3 regions of the Paenibacillus sp. Y301 genome follow, and region 2 is predicted to be linked to each of the others. Evidence: riboswitches for the same ligand, from Rfam matches in the RefSeq annotation. Region 2 holds a riboswitch; each other region holds the start of a gene.

What was found. A riboswitch is a leader RNA that binds a small molecule or an ion and turns the genes downstream of it on or off. The one in region 2 is predicted to bind thiamine pyrophosphate.
Region 1: it holds a riboswitch for thiamine pyrophosphate, as region 2 does, so the genes downstream of both, AC1D69_RS08285 (thiamine phosphate synthase) here and AC1D69_RS06385 (ABC transporter ATP-binding protein) in region 2, are expected to answer to the same signal.
Region 3: it holds a riboswitch for thiamine pyrophosphate, as region 2 does, so the genes downstream of both, AC1D69_RS09135 (ABC transporter substrate-binding protein) here and AC1D69_RS06385 (ABC transporter ATP-binding protein) in region 2, are expected to answer to the same signal.

The regions. Positions count from the first base shown of each region.
Region 1 is NZ_JCAIUL010000003.1:406,729-411,000, reverse strand. Features, by position in the region: partial or broken gene AC1D69_RS08300 (thiazole synthase) at 1-527, opposite strand, end outside; gene thiS (sulfur carrier protein ThiS) at 541-744, opposite strand; partial or broken gene AC1D69_RS08290 (FAD-dependent oxidoreductase) at 741-1,446, opposite strand; gene AC1D69_RS08285 (thiamine phosphate synthase) at 1,535-2,158, opposite strand; TPP riboswitch at 2,314-2,417, opposite strand; gene murI (glutamate racemase) at 2,503-3,282, opposite strand; gene AC1D69_RS08275 (immunity 53 family protein) at 3,376-3,663, opposite strand; gene AC1D69_RS08270 (DUF2264 domain-containing protein) at 3,834-4,272, opposite strand, start outside.
Region 2 is NZ_JCAIUL010000003.1:5,381-9,652, forward strand. Features, by position in the region: gene AC1D69_RS06370 (ABC transporter substrate-binding protein) at 1-421, opposite strand, end outside; gene AC1D69_RS06375 (ABC transporter substrate-binding protein) at 466-909, opposite strand; gene AC1D69_RS06380 (ABC transporter permease) at 906-1,673, opposite strand; gene AC1D69_RS06385 (ABC transporter ATP-binding protein) at 1,663-2,475, opposite strand; TPP riboswitch at 2,533-2,637, opposite strand; gene AC1D69_RS06390 (helix-turn-helix domain-containing protein) at 3,901-4,272, opposite strand, start outside.
Region 3 is NZ_JCAIUL010000004.1:138,065-142,336, forward strand. Features, by position in the region: gene AC1D69_RS09120 (ABC transporter ATP-binding protein) at 1-186, opposite strand, end outside; gene AC1D69_RS09125 (ABC transporter permease) at 220-981, opposite strand; gene AC1D69_RS09130 (thiamine-binding protein) at 978-1,271, opposite strand; gene AC1D69_RS09135 (ABC transporter substrate-binding protein) at 1,325-2,374, opposite strand; TPP riboswitch at 2,482-2,593, opposite strand; gene AC1D69_RS09140 (pyridoxamine 5'-phosphate oxidase family protein) at 2,770-3,186, shown strand; gene AC1D69_RS09145 (EAL domain-containing protein) at 3,335-4,272, shown strand, end outside.

The DNA of each region.
Region 1 (4,272 bases), 400 kb from region 2:
GGACTACTTGCGGAGGCATACCTTTTCTTCGGAATTCTGCCTGCCTCGAATCCTAATCTACCTGCTGTAATAGCAAGTTTCATGGCTAAGGCCATCTTCACCGGATCTTGTGCCCCTGAAACAGCAGTATTAAGTAATACGGCATCTGCCCCAAGCTCCATAGCAAATGCTGCATCCGCAGGACTTCCTATCCCTGCATCCACAATGACAGGAACTGTTGCTTGCTCAATAATAAAAGATAGGTTCAACGGATTAATGATACCTTGACCTGTTCCAATGGGTGACGCACCCGGCATGATGGCATGAACACCTAAATCTTGTAGCCTTTTGGCTAACAACACATCATCTGATGTGTAGGGCAGAACGATAAATCCTTCATGTAATAACATCTCTGAGGCTTTTAACGTCTCCACTGGATCGGTTAACAGCGTCTTCCAATCCCCAATCACTTCAACCTTAATCATATCGCATAATCCAGATGCCTTCGCTAATTTAGCAATCCGAACCGCCTCTTCTGCTGTTGTAGCTATCTTCCAGATGTTAGCCACCCCCTACAAAATGAACGATCTCAACTCGGTCTCCATCCGATAAATACGTCTTGTCATGATCTGATTTTTCTAAAATTTGCTTATTCAACTCGATAATAAGCATCTTGTTCTCCAAGCCAAAATGTACTAATACGTCTGCCATTTTCCTACAATCACTAGGAATATCAATTCGTTCTCCATTAACTTCGATCATCATACTGGAGCCCCTTCCTTGTCTAGCACACTTTTCTCATGCCGATCTACTCGATAAGCCTCTAGAGAAAGCTCCTCTTCCTTCTTTCCTTCGACCCAATCTGCTACAAGCTTCCCAGTCATTGGACTAAGTAGAATACCATTACGATAGTGACCTGTTGCAACATATAATCCTTTCCACTGAGGATGTTCACCCAAATAAGGTAACCCATCCAGTGTCTGTGGACGTAAACCGCTCCAAACACGCTCCCACTCTGCGTCAACAATATCTGGTAAGAGTCGCTTCGCTGCATCTAACAGTTTGGAGATGCCACCTAGAGATACCCTTCGATCATAGCTATGTGCGTTCGCCGTTGCTCCAACCACGATACGTCCTCCCTTCTTCGGAACTAAATAGCATCCGTGACTAACTATTGTGGATTGAAGTAGTGGGATATGACTCAAAACAGAGAAACACTCTCCCTTAACCGGATAAATTGGACATGTTACTCCAACCTGTGCAAGAAGAGATCCGCTCCACACTCCTGAAGCAATGATGATATGTTCAGAGTGGAGGTCCCCGTCACTAGTTATCACCCCAGTTATTCTGAAGGAATGATTTCACCTCAGTAAACTCTTTTATTTGTGCTCCAAGGGCTACTGCAGCTTGTGCAAATGCTGCGCACAATTCAGGAGCATCGACTTGACTGTCCTCTTCTATTCGCATCGCCCCTCGTATGTTCTATTTGCTTCATCTGATCATTGTCCTCCTTCATTTGTAAGTACTTACTTCATCTTTCGCTTCGAGATCACTCCTATAGAGACCATATACTTGAACTGTCTAATGCCTCACGATAGTCCTTTACGGACTTTAAGGGATTGTGGCTTTCTGTAATACCCGATAATACTGCAATACCAGAAGCTCCAGATGTCATGATCTGATGCACATGATCCGGCTTAATCCCTCCAATCGCAATAACTGGAATAGAAACTTTTTGCACCACTTCCTCTAATGCTCGTATTCCTCTGGCTGCCTGGTTAGGCTTAGAATCTGTCGGAAAAATATGCCCATACATCAAATAATCAGCACCTTCATTGCACATCGCTACTGCTTCATCGACATCATGAACAGAACGTCCTATTAACATTCTCGGAAAGTCTCGCCTTACTACCTGTACTTGTAAGCTATGGCTACCTAATTGGACGCCCAGCGCACCCGTCGCCCAAGCAATGTCCACTCGATCGTTAATTATTACTTTACTGAGAGGAACTCCACCTGCATTCATAGCTAGTGCTCCTTCCCAGATTTCAGACGTACTGCATAATTTCTCCCGCAAATGAAAGGCAGTCACATAAGGATGTATAAGCGCTGCTATCTTCGCAAAGTGCTCCAAATTGGATTGACCATTAGAGATCACATGTAACTCTCTCGCCGTCACTGCAATCAACCTCCCTTCCCCCTGACTACTCTTCTCGTTAACAACATGTAAACATAGAAATCAACAAAAAGGGCCACCTTCTACATAGAAGGTGGCCCTATAACTATAGTAAAAATAATGTAAACGTATATACGCATACAAAACTTATGATAACCATGTCTTTGAGCTCACTTCCCTACGCTGGTATAATCCAGATCAGGTTCAAAGGGTTTGGAATTCTCCATTCCGTCTCAGCCAAATAGCACCCCTAGTGATCTAACGTATTTAATTAAAATTCATAGTAACATAAATATTGGAAAAATAGAAACCTTTTTTTCTAAAGATAACATTTCGTTATCACCCTATTACGTTACTTTATTTAAGACGATTCCCAGTGCTCTCTCCATCTTTAGCACGTATCCTGAATCACGACTCGAGCATAAAAAGGTGGTCTTCGTTTCTCCTTGAGCATTCCGTTGAAGATTACCTTTTAACACTTTTCTTAATCGATTCACAGTACCCTTACTTCCATCAACGATATGAATATGATCGGGTAACATTTGTGTTAATATGTCTTTATAAAAGGGATAATGCGTACACCCTAGAACAATCGTTCCATATGTACTGAGATCGAATTCTGATAGTTTACACTTGAAGTACTCTACTATCGTATCCGTATCGAAATTTAAATCCTCACAGAATTCAACTAACTCGGGTAATGGTAACGAATCTACGATGCATTGATCATCTATTCTAGATACTAAATCTGTGTACTTAGATAATCTCAAAGTCAACGGAGTAGCAAAGACAAGCACTCTTTTTCCCGTTGATCTAGTTATCTCTATAGCCGGTTTAACAGCAGGTTCCATACCCACAATGGGTATACGATAAGTACTTCTTAATTCTGCAACCGCTATACTGGTTGCCGTGTTACAAGCTATGACGATCGCCTTCACTTGTTGTTCTTTCATCAGCGTTTCAATTGCAGTTTTTACATACCGTTTTACTTCTTCCGTTGATTTGGTTCCATAAGGAACATGAAGTGTATCCGCATAATAAATATACTCCTCCTGTGGGAGTTGCTTGATGGCCTCAGCTAGTACCGTTAATCCGCCTAATCCTGAATCAAAAAAAGCTATTTTCATTGGTTTCACCTTTCAACATCTGCTTTTCAAAATAAACACTATTCTTCTATTCCATCATAATCATTGAGAAAATAGGTATCTCTAATCTCTAACCTATCCTTCTGCCCATTCCTTAAAGAGCTGTATCATCTCTTCTAGATTACGTAATCCACCCGCACCTTCAAAATAACCCTCTTTAATCCAACATCTTACCCAGTCATTGTCATCTCGATCGAGGATAATTTCATTTAAAGGTTTACCTTCCAATTCCGTTTCAAGTAATGGAATGGTCACTCTCCATCCTGGCGTATCTATGGATTCAATCTTCAATACATGGGTTTGCTCCCATTCATCATCACAATAACTTGCATACCAGCTTTCTAACCATTTCAGATAACTCATCTGTCTCAGCCTCTTTCTACTTCTTTATATGTTACGTCATGCCCATCCAAATCATTTCTATTCTTTATGATATATCAAAACCTCCTATTTGTTTAATTCTAATGTAATGAAAATATTTACATTTACAATTCCGCCACTTACGCCACTTCTGTACACTACATTCAAATCATTCAGTCCATCTTGATTGTAATTAACATTCCACGCTGCGTCGTAATCATGATCTCTTTGGTTTCGATACGCACATTCAATGAATCCATGGGATCAATTTGTGTGCATCGTTCCTTGCCTGATGTTCCTGACTCACCGAGTACAGCGGATATCAACCAATGGACACCTGACTCCAACCTTGCTTGTAGCGTTGGAATCCCTGTTCGGGTCTGCATAATGTTCGTATTCGCATTTGCATAAATAATATCAGCTTGCGTATACCCCTTTACATTACGAATGCCGCTTTTCCCATGAGAATTGGATGCTATCACTCCGATCTCGCTTAAGGATGCCACTTGATCGAACTCTAACCCCAGTGCGAATCCACCCTCAGCCACATCTAACTGCCTCTGTGTCCCTACCCTATGGATGCGTATATGCCATGGAAGGCCTGCTATGATC
Region 2 (4,272 bases):
GATGGCCTTCAGGGTCCATAAGAGGTAATAGAATCTGTAAGCTCTTCGTTTCTATTTCTTTATCGAGTGGTGATGTCTGGTCTTCATGTTCGAAAAGTATAGAAAGAGCTTGATCAGGATGTTGTTGTATGTATTCTTGCCCTTCGCCAATGGCTGTAATAAATTTAGCCAATAGCTCATGGTTCTCTTTCATACCTTGATCGCTTGCGACAAGTACGAGTTCATAATAATCGGGTACTCCATAATCTGTAGGATTCATAGCGAGCATGGGGTGCCCTTGCTTAGCTAGGATCAGTTGTTCGTGATTGATGAAACCACCCATTATGGCATCAACTTTTGAAGTAGCGATTGATGGAATCAGATCATAACCTAGATTGACCATGTTGACCTTCTCAGGATCTCCTCCATCGTTCCTAATCATCGCTTCATATAGAGGAATGGACGAGTATCCAACGGTTGTACCTACTAGGTCTTTAGGGGAATAATTGTTCCATCAGCAGGCACCATGAGATGATTGAGCGGATGTCTCACGATTGCGGAGATCGATTTCACTGGAATATGTTCACCGCGTGCCATAAGTACCTGTGGTTGATAGCTAAGGGACAGATCAATTTGTCCAGCGGCAACTAATTTTAAAGAGTCGTTGGTATCTGCTGGCATTTGAATCGTAACGTTTAATCCTTGTTCCGCGAAATATCCATTCTTTTGTGCTGCGTACAAGAAGGAATGAACAGCATTTGGATACCAATCGAGCATGATCGATAGGTCTTGAAGTTGTTCTTTTTCCGCAGATGAAGAGAGTTGCGAAGTGACTTGCTGCTGTGAACTCGTTCCATAACGACAACCTGTGATTGATAAAAGAGTGCATATTAGTAGTATGGTTATCGTTGCTTTCCTAGTTGATGTCATTTCGTAGTTCCTCTCCTCTTAAGAAATTGTTTCTCTAAGATTACAATCAACATAAAAAGGGAAATGCCAAGTAAAGAGAGGATAAGTATGAATGCGAACATGGCATCTGTATGCATATTGCTCGACATTCGACGACTAAAGTAACCTAACCCCTTCGTACCTCCTAACCATTCGCCAATGGTAGCTCCCACGACACAATATACGATGGAGAGCTTCAGTCCTGAGAAAAAGGAAGGCAAGGCCAGCGGAACTTCAATCTTCCGAAGAATATCCCAACGGTTAGCTCCCATCGTCATCAGTAGCTCTATATAATCGCGATCACCCTTCTTAAGGCCATCATAAGTACTCACAACGATCGGAAAGAAGGCCGTCAGGAAGATCACGGCAACTTTGCTCCAAAGGGTGTAACCAAACCACATGATGAAGATAGGAGAAAGTGCGATTAAAGGTATAGTCTGGCTAATAATCAAGAAAGGATAGAAAGCTTTCTCAATTGAACGAAAGATATGCATAGCCGTAGCCAAAATAGTGCCAACGATGACAGAGAATATAAAACCTAAAGAAACCTCTTCTAAAGTAGCGATCAAATGTTGACCAAGCAATAGCTGCCGATTGTTGAATAATGCACGGACAATTGAGCTTGGCGCGGGAATAATAAAAGAAGGGACCCAGCCTAATGTGACAACGGACTCCCAAGATAGTAAGAGTACAAGTAAGACAAGTACAAACCATCCATAATCAAGTGCCCAGCGTTTAAGTAACATGTAGTCGTCTCTCCAAATTCTGTCTCAATTCTATAAACTGAGGGTCGTAGTTCATTTCGTAATGTCTCGGTCTAGGGAGATTTACGACGATTTCTTGTATTCCTTGATCACTGTCATGGGACATAAGGAAGATTCGGTCACTTAATAGAATAGCTTCTTCTAAATCATGTGTAATGAAGAGAACCGTCTTATGTAGCTCATCCCAAAGTTCAAGTAACCAACGATGCATGTCTCTTTTTGTCATGGCGTCAAGTGCACCAAAGGGTTCATCTAGTAGCATTAAATCTTGGCCCGTAATTAGTGTTCTGAGAAAAGCGACACGTTGTCGCATACCACCGGATAATTCATCTGGAAAGGCAAGTTCATATTTTCCTAAGCCGAGGCGGTGTAAGATTTCCTTAATCTCTGTGATAGTATCCTCTTTGTTTCTACGGGATTGTTCTCGATTAAGCTCCCAAGGGAGTAGACAATTGTCTAGAACGGTTCGCCAGGGTAGAAGGAGATCCTTTTGAGGCATATATGCGACTGTTCCTAATCGATGTGTGACTTGTTCTCCATGTATCCGAATTTCCCCACTTAGGGGCTCTAAAAGTCCAGCGATTAACTTGAATAGGGTACTCTTGCCACAACCACTTGCTCCAATAATGGAAATGAATTCACCTGCATGAACTTGGAGGGACAACTGTTGAAACAGCGGAGATTCATTAGGTCGGTGTGCAAAAGAGTAGGATAAATCATGTAGTGATAAAATTGGTGGGATCCCCTCGCTTTCTGTAAAATAAACAAATAAAGACCCAACCATTTCCGGAGGGAAATGAGTGGGTCAAAAAGTCCAATCAAGCTAATCATCGCATGAGTTGAAGATTTCGTTCCACTTCCCTCCGCTGGTATAATCCAGATCAGGTTCCAAGGGTCCGGAAATTCTTAGCTCCATCTCAGTCGTTAGACTCCCCTAGTGAAATACAAAGGTCTTATTCAATTAATAACCCATCCAATATAACATACTTTGGATATAAGTAAATAGAGGAATCAATGTTGGTCTCTTGATTACGTATCGTGATCACGGACAGCGCGTCCTCAACTTTGAAGGGTGAAAGTGGGGTAGGGCTGTTTTTTTGTCATGCAAATTTGATGAGTGAAGGATTGAAGAAAGGAAACGATCGGATATATAGATAAATATATATATATAGCTACACATGCATCTGGTTAACATCGAACGAGATGTGTCGCGTAGCTCTGGTATTTTGTTTAGTATATTGGATAAGGTAAATGGGAAATAGTTGATAAGGTAATAGAAGAGTAGATATAAGGAAAGTGGAAAAGAGTCGGTGAAAGTAATGAAAAGGAGTGGGTATAAAGTAAATAGAATTGAGTAGGGGAAAGTGAAATAGTTGATATAAGGTAAATAGAAAGTAGTGGAGGTAATTTAAATAGAAAACAGTTAGTGGATACTCGCTACACATTGAGGAACTTAACAATATTGATGTAACGTTCAAGGCCTATGGCGACGCAAGTATCAAGGCTAATAGCTAATACTAACTAATAACGAAGACTATAGGTGTTATGCGAGCGAAAAGTAATATTTGTGGTTAGGAGACTTACAACTTCTGATTTTGTTCAGTCTCTAAATACTTGGAAAAGAAATGCCAAATAACAATAACAATATTGAATATTCAATACGAATATGAGTGTAACTTGAATTTGCAATTCATCAAGTAGGCGATATTTGTTAAAAGGAACATGAAATAACAGGAATTCTCCTGTTATTTATGACTTGTACACTCTTAGCAGAACACTTAGCTACAAATTTCCTGTTAAATGAAATGATCAGCCACCATGTGGGGTTAGAAGGACTGTATTATATCGATTGAGACCCACCGATTGGCGTAACGCGGACTGCATTACCTCGGTTAACATAACGCGGACTGCATTACCTTGGTTAGCGTAACACGACTGCATTACCTAGATTGAGATACCACCGATCCATGTAACAAGGATTGCATTACCTCGATTGACGAACAAGGAACGTATTACTTCGATCCACGTATCGGGGAACGCATTACGTCAATTGACGTAACAAAGATTGTAATACTTCGATCCACGCAACAACGAACGCATTACTTCAATCGATGTATTACAGAATACGTCCCTATTCCACGGCCCAAAATTACCGCCACTTAAGCTTCTACAGCTTATGGAATGTATACATGAAGAGATCATAATAATTCTAATACACTTCACCGTCTGAATCGTTATTAATGGAGATTAATACGATGGCTACTTCATTCCCTACATTCTTAACGTAATGAGGTATGCAGGCTTTCCAACTAAAAGAGTCGCCCGCACTTAGAGTAGCAGAATCTTCCCCTTGTTCGACGTATAAGGTGCCTTGTATGATGAAATGCATCTCTTCACCTGCATGCGCATGAGTATCCTCTGTTGAGGCGCCTGGGGGCATCTCAACTAGCATCATTCGTACATTACCACGATTCGTTAGATGTTCAACTTCAAAGTTCTTCTTACCGTGAATAGTCTTTCGTCGTTCGTCTTTGCGTATGATTTGCATTCGTTCTTCGTTCTTTAATAGAAGAAATGCGAG
Region 3 (4,272 bases), on a different contig from region 2:
CCCAGAAGGTCCCACGATCGAGACAAACTCTCCTTGCTCCACCGTGAGTGAGACCCCATCCAGTACAGGTAGACTTTGGCGTCCCCTTTTAAAACTCTTATGAATATCGGTAACCTTTAATACAGGATATGTCGAGGTAACTTCATGTTGAGAGTTACGTTCTTCTTGCTGTATAAGGGATTTCAACAATAGTAACACGCCCTTTATGATGTCATAGGATTATCTTTGTTGCTGTCGATTCCACCGAACAAGCCATTTCTCAATCAGAGCAATGATGGCAAACATGATAAGACTAAGAATAACAATGATGGAAATCGCAATAAACATACGGTCCGTACGATAACTAGCTTTTTGAAGCATCATATAATAACCAATACCTTTATCCGAACCGATCCATTCAGCAATGACGGCACCCATCACGCTATAGGTAGCTGCAATCTTAATTCCTGAGAAGAGTGAGGGTAGGGCATGAGGAAGCTCTAATTTAATAAAAATTTGTCTCTTACTTGCTCCAATCATGTGCATATAGTTAAGCATCATACGGTCCGTCTGTCTGAGTCCTCCCATCATAGCAACAGCTACCGGAAAGAAACAAACAAGGGTAATGACGATGATTTTAGGCAAAAGACCGAAACCGAACCAGATCATAAGGAGTGGTGCAAGAGCTATGGTAGGTATATTTTGACTGAGAATCAGTAGGGGGTACAAGGCCGATTTAAGAAAAGGAATAAGGTGTAACACAACGGCGATCATAAGGCCTACGGAGGTTCCAATGATGAATCCGACACCTGTTAATTCTACTGTAGCCAAAGTATGTTCCCATAATCCAGATGATTGAGCTGAAGCTTCACGAGTAATATCTATCGGAGAGGGTAGAATCCACTTCTCAATCTCAAAAAGTGAAGTACATAGTTGCCATAACCCTAACAAACAGATGACCGCCACAAGGGGCGGCCAGATTTTGTTCCACCCCAATCTCATGGACGATATTTCTCCGTTAACTTATCCATGCTGATCCCGTTTGGATTGTGGGCGATTTTGATCTGAGAAATAACACTTGGACTCCCTGCTTCAACAAGAGCCTTATGCATGTTCTTTACGATGTCTAGTAACTGACTAAGCTCACCTTCCATGGTGGTCTCAAGGGAATGAACCTCGTGTTTCACACCGGATTGTTGGATAACCTCAATAGCACGATCTACATAAGGAATAGAATCCTCATTTCCAGGGGTCTTCGGAATAACTTGAATACTTAATAGTGTGTTTGCCATAATTCATAATTCACCCTTTCAATATTTAATATGGGATTAACGGTTGATATATATCACTCAGCTAAAAAATCATTAGTATATGCTTGCTTCATATCCATTTGTTTATCAAGAAGCTTATGGCTGAACATCCAATCGGCATAACCTTGCCATACTTCTTCCTTTTGTTCACCCCAACGAGGTGCGTCGTCGGTATAGCGGGGACTAAGCCACTTTTGGCTTGCTAGAACTAAACCTTTATCCAGCTCAGGAACTGATTTACTAAGGATCCCAGCAGCTTCTTCAGGGTTATCAATGGCAAGTTGGTATCCTTTGGCTGTAGCTTTAAGGAAAGCTTTTACTAGCTCAGGGTCGTCTTTGATCTGCTGCTCATTGGTCACAATAACAGGTGTGTAATAGTCTAACTCTGGAGCATAATCCTTCACATATAACATATCGAGCGGCTCTTTACGTAGTTCAGCTTCTATACCGGTCCATGCATAGAATATCCATGCGAAATCGATGTCACGCTTAACTGCCGTAAAGTAATCAGCATCACCCATATTGATACTCTTCACTTTCTTAACATCCGAATTTTCTTTCTCCATGATTGAACTCATGATGGCTTCTTCTACAGGAGAACCCCATCCGCCGTATGATTTACCTTCGAAATCCTTCGGTGATGTAATGTTCCGATCTACAGGTGCAGCGAAGCCTGAGGTATTGTGTTGGATCACTGCCGCAATAGACACGAGAGGTACATCCTGCGTTCTTGCTTGCGTTACGCTCTCTTGGTAGCTAATTCCAAAAGGAACTGCGCCTGATGCAACCATCGTATCGGCACCACCCGATCCTGGTTGGACAATATCTACGTTCAGACCCTCTTCTTCATAGTAGCCTTGATCCTTCGCAACGTAGAGCCCGGTATGATTGGTGTTAGGAGTCCAGTCCAGCACAATCTTTACATCTCTTAATTTCTTAGGTTCTGTTGATGATCCGTCATTAGGTGATTCTGTAGACTGATTACTTGCTTGTGTTGTTGGATCATTCTTGTTACCTCCGCAGCCAGCTATTACGATCAATAGTAGGCACATTAGAAGTAGTGTCAGGGGGTGTTTCTTTCTCATCTGATTTCTCTCCTCTGTTGAGCTTGGTATGTTCCAAGTCCCGTTAGTATTCAACAAAAAAGCGCCCCGTAATCGGGACGCATGTGGGCGCAAGATAGATATGATAGATCACATATCGGGTTACGTTCCTACGCTGGCATTACCCAGATCAGGTATAAGGGTCAGTGTCTTGTGGGACACACTCTCAGCCGGCCAATTCCAGCACCCCTGTACATATGAAGTTAGGGTATTTCTACAAGAATTATAATCCAATACGGTATAAGTGTCCAGTAACCTAGAGAATAAATGGATATTGTGAATTGTGTACATGGTTGCGGTTCTTATGTTTAAAAGGTGGGTACAATAAGCATATGTGAGTCTTTTTCATACAACATGAGGAAAGGGAATGATTTTCTATGGAAAGAACCTTAACTGAGCAGGAAATATCGAAAGCACTAGACCATAATAAGATTTGTTCTCTCGCAACAATAGAAGGCAATAAGCCAAAGCAGAGATATATGGTGTTATATAATGAAGGATTGAGTATTCATTTAGCTACCAACAAAAAAACACATAAAGTTGAAGAGTTGAAGGAAAACCCTTACGTTTCATTGCTTATTGGATATGAGATAGGTGGAAGTAAAGAGGTTATTGAAATAGAGGGAACTTGTACCATCTGCACGGACGAAAGTCTAAAAGAGAAAGTATGGAATGATGATTTGAAAAAGTGGTTTGATGGTCCTGAAGATCCTAATTATGTCATTCTTGATATCTTCCCTAAACATATTTATTACACGGATAAGGATGACAAACAAAGACAATGGTTTGCATAGAGGGGAGAGTCGTGTGGTCTGAGACAAGGTCTCAGGCCATTTTTTGTCGATAGCAAGAGTTCGTGATAACAAATGTATCATCTAATAACAGATTAGCGTGGTATAATTAACTCAACATTTTTCGCCAATATATGTAAGGAGGAAATTCATGAGTTGCAGCGGATGTTCTGTCATACGACCAATAGAAGACCAAGGAATTGTACGTATCAAGCCCCTTAATAACTCACTGACACATATGCTACTACAACAAGGAATAGGTGCCGAAGTGATCGCTGATTGTACAGTTGTTCCTTACAACCAGAAAGAAGAGATATTCGACCTGTTGCATGTCTTGAAGACGCTTCCTCAAGAAGAGCGTACGCATATAAAAATCTTCATCACAGGACTGGGAATACATACGGAAGACAAGCATAGCTGGATTCCATTAGTTCAGTTGGAAGCAAGATTAGAGAATCAAAGCGTTGTAGATATGATTAGTCATGATAAATTTGCAAGCCATATGCAACCTATTGTAGATACAAATGAACAGATTATAGGTTTTGAGTTCTTGTTACGATCGGCACCAGGGTATCAATCATTCCAGCCTTATCAGTTATTTGAGGTAGCAAGACAAACGGGGTTACATTCCTTTCTTGATCGCGTAGCACGAATTACCGCTATTGAGACGAGTGCACAGTGGGTCCCTAATGGACTTAAGAGATTTATTAACTTTCTGCCGTCATCTATATACAACCCTAAACATTGTCTTAGTCATACATTTCAGGCGATTGATCGTTTGAATTTAATTCCTGGGGACTTTGTTTTTGAAGTTGTAGAGACGGAGAATATAGAACATTTACCACAGTTATTACATATATTTGATCTGTATCGAGAAAAGGGCATGTCCGTTGCATTAGATGATGTAGGATCAGGGTATTCTACAATTGAACTCATGTCGGAATTAAAGCCTGATTATGTGAAGATCGACCGTAGTTTAGTTGATCACTGTGATCAAGATCCAGTAAAACAGCGGGAAATCAATAGAATAACCGAAGCTGCATTACAGTTCAAAGGTCAAGTATTAGCAGAGGGAATAGAACGATATGA